DNA from 3 places in the Beutenbergia cavernae DSM 12333 genome. Region 2 is predicted to be linked to each of the others. Evidence: riboswitches for the same ligand, from Rfam matches in the RefSeq annotation. Region 2 holds a riboswitch; each other region holds the start of a gene.
The links. Region 2 has a riboswitch for S-adenosylmethionine ahead of BCAV_RS21580 (LLM class flavin-dependent oxidoreductase). Riboswitches for the same ligand answer to the same signal wherever they lie in the genome.

Region 1: another riboswitch for S-adenosylmethionine. It lies ahead of BCAV_RS01195 (methylenetetrahydrofolate reductase); the one in region 2 lies ahead of BCAV_RS21580 (LLM class flavin-dependent oxidoreductase).
Region 3: another riboswitch for S-adenosylmethionine. It lies ahead of BCAV_RS23290 (DUF1737 domain-containing protein); the one in region 2 lies ahead of BCAV_RS21580 (LLM class flavin-dependent oxidoreductase).

Annotation. Positions count from the first base shown of each region.
Region 1 is NC_012669.1:257,161-260,420, forward strand. Features, by position in the region: gene BCAV_RS01180 (sensor histidine kinase) at 1-504, shown strand, start outside; gene BCAV_RS01185 (response regulator) at 497-1,171, shown strand; gene BCAV_RS01190 (GNAT family N-acetyltransferase) at 1,182-1,673, shown strand; SAM riboswitch class I at 1,729-1,831, shown strand; gene BCAV_RS01195 (methylenetetrahydrofolate reductase) at 1,880-2,893, shown strand; gene metE (5-methyltetrahydropteroyltriglutamate--homocysteine S-methyltransferase) at 2,890-3,260, shown strand, end outside.
Region 2 is NC_012669.1:1,871,878-1,875,137, reverse strand. Features, by position in the region: gene BCAV_RS22500 (MerR family transcriptional regulator) at 1-295, opposite strand, end outside; gene BCAV_RS21580 (LLM class flavin-dependent oxidoreductase) at 342-1,349, opposite strand; SAM riboswitch class IV at 1,629-1,740, opposite strand; gene BCAV_RS08190 (bifunctional 4-hydroxy-2-oxoglutarate aldolase/2-dehydro-3-deoxy-phosphogluconate aldolase) at 1,838-2,464, opposite strand; gene BCAV_RS08185 (sugar kinase) at 2,474-3,260, opposite strand, start outside.
Region 3 is NC_012669.1:567,871-571,130, reverse strand. Features, by position in the region: gene BCAV_RS02585 (O-succinylhomoserine sulfhydrylase) at 1-708, opposite strand, end outside; gene BCAV_RS02580 (rhodanese-like domain-containing protein) at 725-1,183, opposite strand; partial or broken gene BCAV_RS23290 (DUF1737 domain-containing protein) at 1,207-1,350, opposite strand; SAM riboswitch class I at 1,427-1,519, opposite strand; gene BCAV_RS02570 (hypothetical protein) at 1,789-3,177, opposite strand; gene BCAV_RS02565 (hypothetical protein) at 3,257-3,260, opposite strand, start outside.

The DNA of each region.
Region 1 (3,260 bases), 1.6 Mb from region 2:
CGCGCGATCCAGGACACGGGCCGGTCCGCCCTCGCGGACCTCGACCACGCGCTCGGCCTCCTGCGCTCCGACGACGCCGCCGCGCGGCCCGCCCGGGCGCCGGACCGCACGCTCGACGACCTGCCCCGGCTCGTCGCGGAGTCCGCCGCCGCCGGCCACACGCTGGGCGTCGACGGCGACGTCCCGCCCGGCCTGCCGGGCGTCGTCTCGCGCGAGGCGTACGCGATCGTCGCCGAGGCGGCCGTCAACGCGTGGCGGCACGGGTCCGGGCCGGCCCGCGTGCGCCTCGACGCCAGCGACAGCGTCCTCGGCCTCGAGATCGCGAACCCCGTGCCGACGACGTCGGGTGCCGGGCGTGCGGACCGGGCCGGGCGCGGCGTCGTCGGCATGCGGGAACGCGCGCACGTCGTCGGCGGCACGCTCGAGGCCGGCGCGTCGGACGCGCCCGACGGCGCGACCTGGGTCGTGCGCGCGAGACTTCCGTGGAGGAGAGCCGATGACTGAGCAGGTGCGGGTCGCCGTCGTCGACGACGAGCCGTTGGTGCGGGCGGGACTCGCGGCGATCGTGGACGCCGAGCCCGACCTCGGCGTCGTGGGCGAGGCGGGCGACGGCGCCGACGTGCGCGACCTGGTCGCGCGGACCCGGCCCGACGTCGTGCTCATGGACGTCCGGATGCCGGCGCTCGACGGGATCGCGGCCACGGCGGCCCTCACCCGCGACGCGGACGCCCCGCGCGTGCTGGTCGTCACCACGTTCGAGAACGACGACTACGTGCTCGACGCCCTGCGCGCCGGCGCGAGCGGGTTCCTGCTCAAGCGCGCCCACCCGGACCGCATCGTCGAGGCCATCCGGGTCGTCGCGCGCGGCGACGCCGTGCTGTTCCCGGAGGCGGTCCGGCGTCTCGTGGCGGCGTCGCCGGCGGGTGCGACGCCGTCGCCCGCCGACGGTCCGCACGGCGCAGCCATCGGCCGGCTCACGGAGCGGGAGGAGGAGGTGCTGCGGCTCGTCGCGGCCGGGATGACGAACGCGGAGATCGCCGCGCAGCTGTGGCTCGGCGTCGAGACGGTGAAGACCCACGTGGGCAACGTGCTCGCGAAGCTCGGGGCGCGCGACCGGCTGCAGGCGGCCATCGTCGCGTACGAGTCCGGGTTCGTCGTGCCCGGCGCCTAGGCTCGGTGCCATGGCCGACCCGGCGGTGCCGCAAGGGATCGAGGTGCGCCTCGCGCGCGACGACGAGCTCGAGCAGGTCGTGCGCCTGCGCTGGCGCTGGTCGAGCGAGCGCGGCACTCCCGTGGTGGCCGAGAGCGACCACGTGGCCGCCGCGGCGGCCTGGGCGCGTGAGCACCGCGACACCCACCTCCCGCACATCGCGCTCGATGACGGCGGCGTCGTCGTCGGCATGGCCTGGCTGGCGCTCACGCCCCGTGTGCCGGGCGTCGGGCAGCTGCAGCGCACGTCCGGCGACCTGCAGTCCTGCTACGTCGTGCCGGAGCGACGCGGCGCGGGGATCGGCGGTGCGCTGACGCGTGCGGTGCTGGCGACGGCGCTTGAGCGCGGCGCCGAGCACGTCACGGTGCACGCCTCGCCGTCGTCCGTGCGGATGTACGCGCGGCACGGGTTCGCCCACAGCGACCGGCTGCTGTGGGCGGAGGCCGCGATCGCGGAGGCCTGAGCCGCTGCCGCGCGGACGCCTCTAGGTCCGCTCCCCGCCATCCGTTACACTCGCTCCACCATCCAGAGCGGCCGAGAGTCCTGGCTCGACGACGCCGCAGCAACCCCCCAACGGAAGCCTCCCGAGGGGAAGGGTGCTAACGCCAGGTCCGATGGAGAGACCATGCAGGCACGTGCGTACCCGCATCGCCCGGCGAGGAGCCGGCGATGACGACGTCGACGCTGTACACCCCGGCACGCCCGACGATCTCGTTCGAGCTCTACCCGCCGCGCACGCCCGCCGGTGAGGAGCGCGCCTGGGAGACGGTCGAGGCGCTCGTCGGCGCGGATCCCGACTACTTCTCCGTGACGTACGGCGCGTCGGGCAGCACCGCGACGGCGTCGCAGTCGCTCGTGCGGCGCATCCTCACCGAGACGGACGTGCCCGCCGTCGCGCACCTCACCTGCGTCGGGCTGTCCCGTGAGCACGCGCGGGACGTCGTCGGGGGATTCCTCGACGACGGCGTCCGCGACTTCCTCGCCCTCCGCGGCGACCCGCCGGCGGGCAACCCCGACTGGAGACCGGCCCCTGGTGGCCTGGCGCGCGCGTGCGACCTCGTGGCGCTCATCCGCGACCTCGAGGACGAGCGGTTCGCCGGGAACGCGCACGCCGACGTCGCGAACCGCCTGTCGATCGCCGTCGCCGCGTACCCGGGGATGCAGGAGCACCCGGGGGCGGAGTTCCGCGTGCGCGACTGCGACCTGGAGGCGCTCGTCGCCAAGCAGCGGTGCGGCGCGGACTACGCGATCACGCAGGTCTTCTTCGACGTCCGGGCGTACACCGCCCTAGTGGACGCCGCCCGGGGCGCGGGCGTGCGGATCCCGCTCGTGCCCGGCGTCCTGCCCCTCACCGACCCCCGCCGGATCCGGCGGCTCTGCGAGCTCAACGCCATCCCGCTGCCCGCCGAGCTGCTCGCGCGACTCGACGCGGCCGACGACGAGGAGCGCGTCGCGATCGGGCTGACGGCGACGCTCGCGCTGGTGGCCGACCTGCTCGCCGCCGGCGCCCCCGGGATCCACCTGTACACGTTCAACCGCGCGGAGGCCTCCCTCGCCGTGCTCGAGCACGCCTTCGGTCGCGTGCCGGGCGCGGCCCGGCCCGGGTCGGCCGCTCCGCCGTCCCCCGATCACGCCGCACCACAGGCCCTCGTGGCCGCCCTTCCGAGACGAGGAAACGCATGACCCAGCACCTGTCCCAGCCCGAGTTCCCCGCCGCGACCGTCCTCGGCTACCCCCGGATCGGCCCGCACCGCGAGCTCAAGAAGGCCGTCGAGTCGTTCTGGGCCGGGCGCACCGACGCACATGCGCTCGAGGCGACGGCGTCGGACCTGCGCGCTCGGACCCGCTCGCACCTGGCAGCGCTCGGCCTCGGTGCCGACGACGCGTCGGTGCCGCTCGACTTCTCGTACTACGACCAGGTGCTCGACGCCGCGCTGGCGATCGGTGCCGTGCCCGAGCGGTTCACCGACCTCGTGGGCGACGACGGCACGGTGGACCTCGCCGGCTACTTCACCATCGCGCGCGGCGAGGGCGACCGGGCGCCGCTCGA
Region 2 (3,260 bases):
GGCTGCCCACCTGGTCCTCCCACCACCCGCGAACCTCCCGGGCGAACGCCTCAGCGTCCAGGTCGAGGATCTCGCCGATCCGGGCGAGCGGGAGGTCCAGCCGGCGCAGCAGGGCGATGGCGCGCGCCCGCTCCGTCTGGGCGCGCGTGTAGTACCGGTAGCCGGTGCTCGGGTCGGCGCGCGCGGGCCGCAGCAGCCCGTTCGCGTCGTAGAGCCGGAGCGCCTTGTGCGAGAGTCCCGACGCGCGCGCGAACTCCCCCGTCGTGAGCTCCTCGGCCTCCGCACGTGTCCCCACGCCCGGGAGCGTACGCCGGTCCGCGGACCCGCCCCGGGCCGGAGCGTCAGACGGTGACGGAACGCGCCCCGGTCCGGCGTGCCCGCAACGGCGCCCCCGACGGGTCGCCCAGGAGCCCGCGCGAGACGAGCTCGGGCGTGACGTCCCGGGCCAGCGCCACGACGTCCGCGGGCAGGGACCCGGGCAGGACGACGACGCCGTCAGCGGCCTCGGCGCGCACCCACTCCTCGACGACGTCGGCTGCGTGGGCCGGCGTCCCGGCGATGGTGAGCAGATCCTCGGTGGGGTCCACTCCCCCCACGTCCCGGATGAGGTCGGCGCGGAACTCGGCGCTCGAGGCGTCGTCGGCGATGACCGTGAGGGCGTCGACGAGCACCGGCACGCCGTCGGGGTCACGACCCGCGCCCGCCGCCGCGGTCCGGACCCCGGCGCGGAGCGCTCGCGCCGCCTCGGGGTCGCTGACGCGCAGTCGCACGACGTCGGCGTAGCGGCCGGCGACGCTCACGTCCTCCGGCGAGCCGACCGGGACGACGAGCGCCGGACGGTCGCCGCCCGGCCGGTCCGGTGCGGCCTCCCAGACGCGGAGGATCTCCGCGAACACGCCACCGGCGGTGGGCGACGGCGTCACCTGCCAGGCCCCGAGACCTCCCGAGCGGGCGTGCAGCCCGGCGATCGCGTGCGCGAGCCGGATGGGGTCGATGAGCCCGGCCGGCAGCGCCGGGACGAGAGCCGGAGCGTGGGTGCCGAGGTGGCGCGGGTCGGCGAGGCGGGACGCGACGACGGCGGGGTCGAGCCAGGCGTCGCGGCGCGGAGCCGCCCCGGACTCCAGCCGGAAGGAGGTCCCGAACGTCACGAAGTCCGCGCGTGCGGACTCCGCCAGCCGGACGTACCGGGCGACGTCGGACACGTCGATCCGCTCGTCGTCGTGGGCGCTCGCGCGGCGGTACGGCGACGACGCGACGCCGACGGTGGTGAGGTCGACGCCGAGGCGGAGCGTCGCGGCGCGGGCGGCGCCGGTCGAGGGGGTGTGGGCGGAGGTGGGCAGCGTGGTCATGGGGTGCTCTCTCGAGTCGAAGCTGTCGGGGGCGATCACCCGCGGACGGGGATCGGTGACGGCGCGCAGAAGGCGTCCGTCGGCGGGGACGACCGCGAAGGACCCGGGCGCGTGGCCCGAGGTGGCCGGGCGTCAGGCGCCCGGTGCGACGGCGGTCGTCAGCCGGTACAGCGACAGCTGGGACACATGACGGATCGACCGGCGCCGGAGCGCGCGGCGATGCCGTGGCGGGAGGTGCGAGAGGCGGGGCGTTCGATCATGTCCGTGGTGTCCTCGGCAGCGATGCGCTTGACCTGACAGGTAGCCAGGCCCAGGTCGTCACCCGGGGCACCCCACCGCACAGGAGGGTTGCCGACCAGCGAGCCGGGGCTTGATGCTGGTACTCGAGACCGTGAGGACGACGCTAGGCGAGCCGGGCGCGCGCTGTCAACGCGGCGTGCGGCGTGTCACACCGCGGGCCGTCCCGTCTCGGACCGTGGACGGCGTTGTCAGCTACGCCGGGCGATGACGTCGGCGAGGCGGTCCACCTGCGACCGGTCCGCGAGCGCCGACCCGACGGCCACGGTGCTCGCGCCGCCGTCGAGGAACTCCTCGGCGTTCGAGGCGTCGATGCCCCCGGTCGCCACGAACCGCACCTGCGGGAACGGCCCGTGCATCGCCCGGAACCACGACGGCGTGAGCAGCGAGGCCGGGAAGGCCTTCACCCATGTGCATCCGAGCGCGACGGCGCGCTGGATCTCGCTCGCGGTCGCGACCCCAGGCAGGTGTGGCAGGCCCGCCGCACGAGACGCGGCGACGACGTCGGGGTCCAGGCCGGGGGCGATGGTGAACGCCGCTCCGGCCCGCGCGACAGCGTCGACCCGGTCGCTCGTCGTGATGGTGCCGGCCCCGACCAGCAGGCCGCGCTCGCGGCCGGCGGCGACGACGGCCTCGAGCGCGGGCAGGTACCGCTCCTCCTGGATCGGTACCTCGACGAGCGCGATGCCGACGTCCCACGCGCGCTGCGCGAGCTCGACCGCCGGCGCGGCGTCCATCCCCCGGAACAGGGCCATCACCGGGCTGGCCGACATGATCGTGCCGATGTCCGGCGTGGTTCCGCTCTCGTGCGTGCTCATGACTCTCCTTCAGCGTTGCAGCGTCGCGCGCTGCGCCCGCCAGTCCTCGTACTCCGCCAGGGGTGGGAATCCGGTGTAGTCGCCGTGGTGCTCGACGACGCGGGCGGCCGTCCACGCGCCCGAGCGGACGGCGTCGGGCAGCGGGCCGCCGTCGAGCACGACGTGCAGGTAGCCGGCGGTGAACGCGTCACCGGCGCCGACCGTGTCGACGACGCGGGCGGGCGCGGCCGGGATCTCCACCTCGGCGTCCCCGTCCGTGGCCATCGCCCCCTCCTCGCCGAGGCGGACGACGACGGTCGGGACGCCGTCGGCCAGGAGCGCCGCCATCGCGCGGTGCGGGTCGGCGTGCCCGGTCAGCACCTGGGCCTCCTCGCCGCTGAGGAGCAGGTGGTCGACGTCGGGCAGCAGGTCCCGGGTGGTGCGGGCGGCGTCGGCCTCGGTGGTCAGGCGACGGCGCAGGTTCATGTCGAAGCTGACGACGGCGCCCCGCGCCTTCGCCCCGGTGACGAACGTCCGCAGCGCGGCGGCGGGCCCGTCACCGAGCGCCGCGGTGATGCCGGTGGCGTGGACGAGCCGCGACGACGGCGGGGCGGCGCCGAGGTCCGCGCCGGCGTGCGCGAACGCGGACGTCGACCGGTAGTAGTAGACGCGGACGTCGTCAGGCCCGACGACCTCCTTGACCATGAGCCCGGTGGGGTGGGCGGGGTCGGTGCGCAGGTGCGTCGTGTCGACGCCCTCGCCGCGCAGCGTACGCCGGATCGTCTCGCCCATCGGATCGGCACCGACGGCGCCGAGG
Region 3 (3,260 bases), 1.3 Mb from region 2:
GATGAAGTCGGACGGGCCGAGGATCGCGCCGCCGAGCACACGGCCCTGCCCGTCGATGTGCTTCGTGGCGGAGTAGACGACGACGTCGGCGCCGAAGTCGAGCGGCCGCTGCAGCACCGGCGTCGCGAACACGTTGTCGAGGACGACGACGGCGCCCGCCGCGTGGGCGAGGTCGCTCACCGCGCGCACGTCGACCAGATCCTGCATCGGGTTCGACGGCGTCTCGAAGAACACGACGTCCGCCGGCGTCGCGAGCGCCGCCTCCCACTGGTCGAGCTCGTGCGCGTCCACGTAGTCGGTGCGCACGCCCCACTTCGCGAGGATCTCGTCGAAGATCACGAGCGACGAGCCGAACAGCGCGCGACCGGCGACGATCCTGCTCCCGGACTTCACGAGCGCCGCGAGCGTCGTGAAGACGGCGGACATGCCCGTCGCTGTTGCGTAGCACGCCTCGGCGCCGTCGAGCAGGCGCAGCCGCTCCTCGAACGTGGACACGGTCGGGTTGCCGTACCGGCTGTACACGAACCGTTCCAGCTCGCCCGCGAACGCGGCCTCGGCGTCGGCCGCCCTCTCGTACACGTACCCCTGCGTGAGGAACAGCGCCTCCGACGTCTCGTCGAAGTTCGTGCGCTCCTGCCCGCCGCGCACGGCGAGCGTGTCCGGCCGCAGGCCCTCGGGCAGCGGCGAACGGGGCCGGGGATCACTCATCGGGCGCCGCCCCCGCTCAGGACTGGCGCCAGGGCAGCCCGACGGCGCGCCAGCCGCGCGCGCCCCGGTGCCCCTGGGGGTCGAGGCCGCCCTCGAACCCGTCGAGGATGTTGAACGCCGGGCCGAACCCCGCCGCCGTCGCCGCGAGCGCCGCACCGATCGAGCGCTGCCCGCTCCGGCACAGGAACACGATCGGCCGCTCGTCGCCCGGCTCCAGGCCCGCGGCGCGCAGCTCGTCGACGAAGGCCGGGTTAGGCGCCCCGGTCGGGTAGCTCACCCACTCCGCCAGGACGACGTCGCGGCCCAGGTCGGACGTGTCCGGTACGCCCACGTACGCCCACTCCGGGCGCGTGCGCACGTCGACGAGCACGGCGCCGTCGTCCTCGCTCAGGATCTCCCACGCCCGCTCCGGGGTGACGTCGCCCGCGTAGCCGGGCTGCGGCGTCGTGCCCGACGGCGTCGCCGCGGCGCTCATGCCGGCCTCACCTGGGCGCTCGGGGCGGCGGGCAGCACGACCGCCTGCGCGACGATCACCTGAGCGCCGTCGAACGTCGCCGCCGGGGAACCGTGCAGCACGTACCCCTCGTCGAGGGCCGCGCTGACGCGGTCGCAGAAGCTGCCGTCGTCCGGCCCGGTGAGCAGGCGGTACCGCCGGCGAGCGCTCTGGTCGCCGGACGGTGGGGGCGGTGCGTCGGTGGTTCGCTCAGTCACGCGTACTCCTCCATCGGTCCTGGCGGTAGCACCCTCACCCGCGGACGGGGGGTTGCTGCAGCGTCGTCGAGCCAGGTCTCTCGGCTGCTCTGGATGGTCGGCGTGATGGTACGCCGCGCACACGGCGCTCTCCAAACGCGCTCGGCAGGCATGGCTCGCTCGCTCACGGCGCGCGCAGCGTCGGCGCTGCACCGGGTGCGCGATCCCTCCGCGGTCACCGACACCACTTCAGTCGGAGAGACCACGCACCCGGGGCGCCGGCGTCGCCTCTGTGGAGATGAGTGCGACGCCGATCGACGGGAACGACACGCGCTCCCACCGACAGCCGGCGGCGGCGACGCCCCCGATGACGCCGCCGCCGCCGACGCCTCAGGCCTCGCTGCGGCGGCGTGCGCCGATCACGAGGCCGGCGCCGAGCAGGACGAGCCCGAGCGCGGCGGGACCGGCGAGTCCCGCTGCGTCGGACGCGCCCGACTCGGCCAGCTCACCGCTCGCCTCCCGCGGCGCAGGGCCACGAGCGACGACGACGCTGCGCCCGCCCGGGACTGACGGGCCGACCTGGTCGGCGTCGTCAGAGCCGCCCGGGGTGCCCGGGTCTCCCGGAGTTCCCGGGTCACCGGGGTCGCCCGGGTCACCGGGGTCGCCCGGGTCACCGGGGTCGACGGCGGCCGTCGTCGTGCACTGCGAGGACACGTCGCCGAGGACTCCCACCCCGAGGCACCCGACGCCCACCGGAACCGTCACCGGGAGGCCGGCCGAGACGCCGCCCTCCCGCGTTCCCGGGTCGGCGGGCTCGGCCGGAGCAGGTGTCGCCGTCGCCGGCGCGGCACACGTGACCGACGCGTCGCCGGCCACACCCGCGCCGAGGCACCCGAGCTCGATCGGGGCCGTGACCGGAGCGTCGACGTCCACCGGACCGAGCACGTCGTCGAGCACGCCCGATCCCGCACCCGGCGCCGCCGGCTCCTCGGGAGCCGGCGCGGGAGCAGGACCGTTCGCCTCGGCCTCGGCGCGCTCCGCGGACGCGTCGCCGAGCACCCCGACGGCGATCCCCGAGACGTCCACCGGGACCGTGACCGGGGCGTCCACCGACACCTCGTCCGGGCCCGCCGCCGGCTCGGCCGGTGCGGCCGGCTCGGCCGGACCCGGTGCGGCAGCCGGCTCCTCGCAGGCCGCCGCCGCGTCGCCGACGACGCCTGCCGCTACGCAGCCGACGTCGACCGAGACGTCGATCGGGGCATTCACCGCGACATCGCCGAGCAGCGACGTCGAGTCCTCCGACTCCGCTCCGGTCGGTGCGGAATCGACGGCCACAGATGCCGCCGGCTCGGCTGCCGGCGTCTCCGACGATGCGCCGGCGTCACCCAGCACCCCGACGGCGACGTCCGAGACGTCGACGGACACGTCCACCGGCACGTCCACCGCCACGTCGTCAGCGACGACGCCGACGACGTCGTCCACGAGCTCGGCGACGGGTGCGGAGTCGGCCGTCGGCGCAGCCTCGACCGCCTGCGGCCCAGCGACGACCTCCGGCATGACCGGGACCACCTGGAGGGGCTCGTCGGCGGGCTCGGCCGCCGCGTCGCCGAGCACCCCGACGGCGACGTCGGAGACGCCGACGGACACGTCGATCGGCGCGTCCACGCCGATCGACTCGAGCAGGCCGGACTCGGCGGCACTGGCCGCCCCGGCCCCGGCGACCACGAGGCCGCCCGTACAGAGCGCGATGCGCAGCGCTCTCTTCACGAACACATGCATGGGTTTCTCCTGCCGTGATACCTGGGAGCGCCCGGAGGCGCGGGGACTCGGTCCGGCACGCGTGCGCCGGCGAGCCGCGTCAG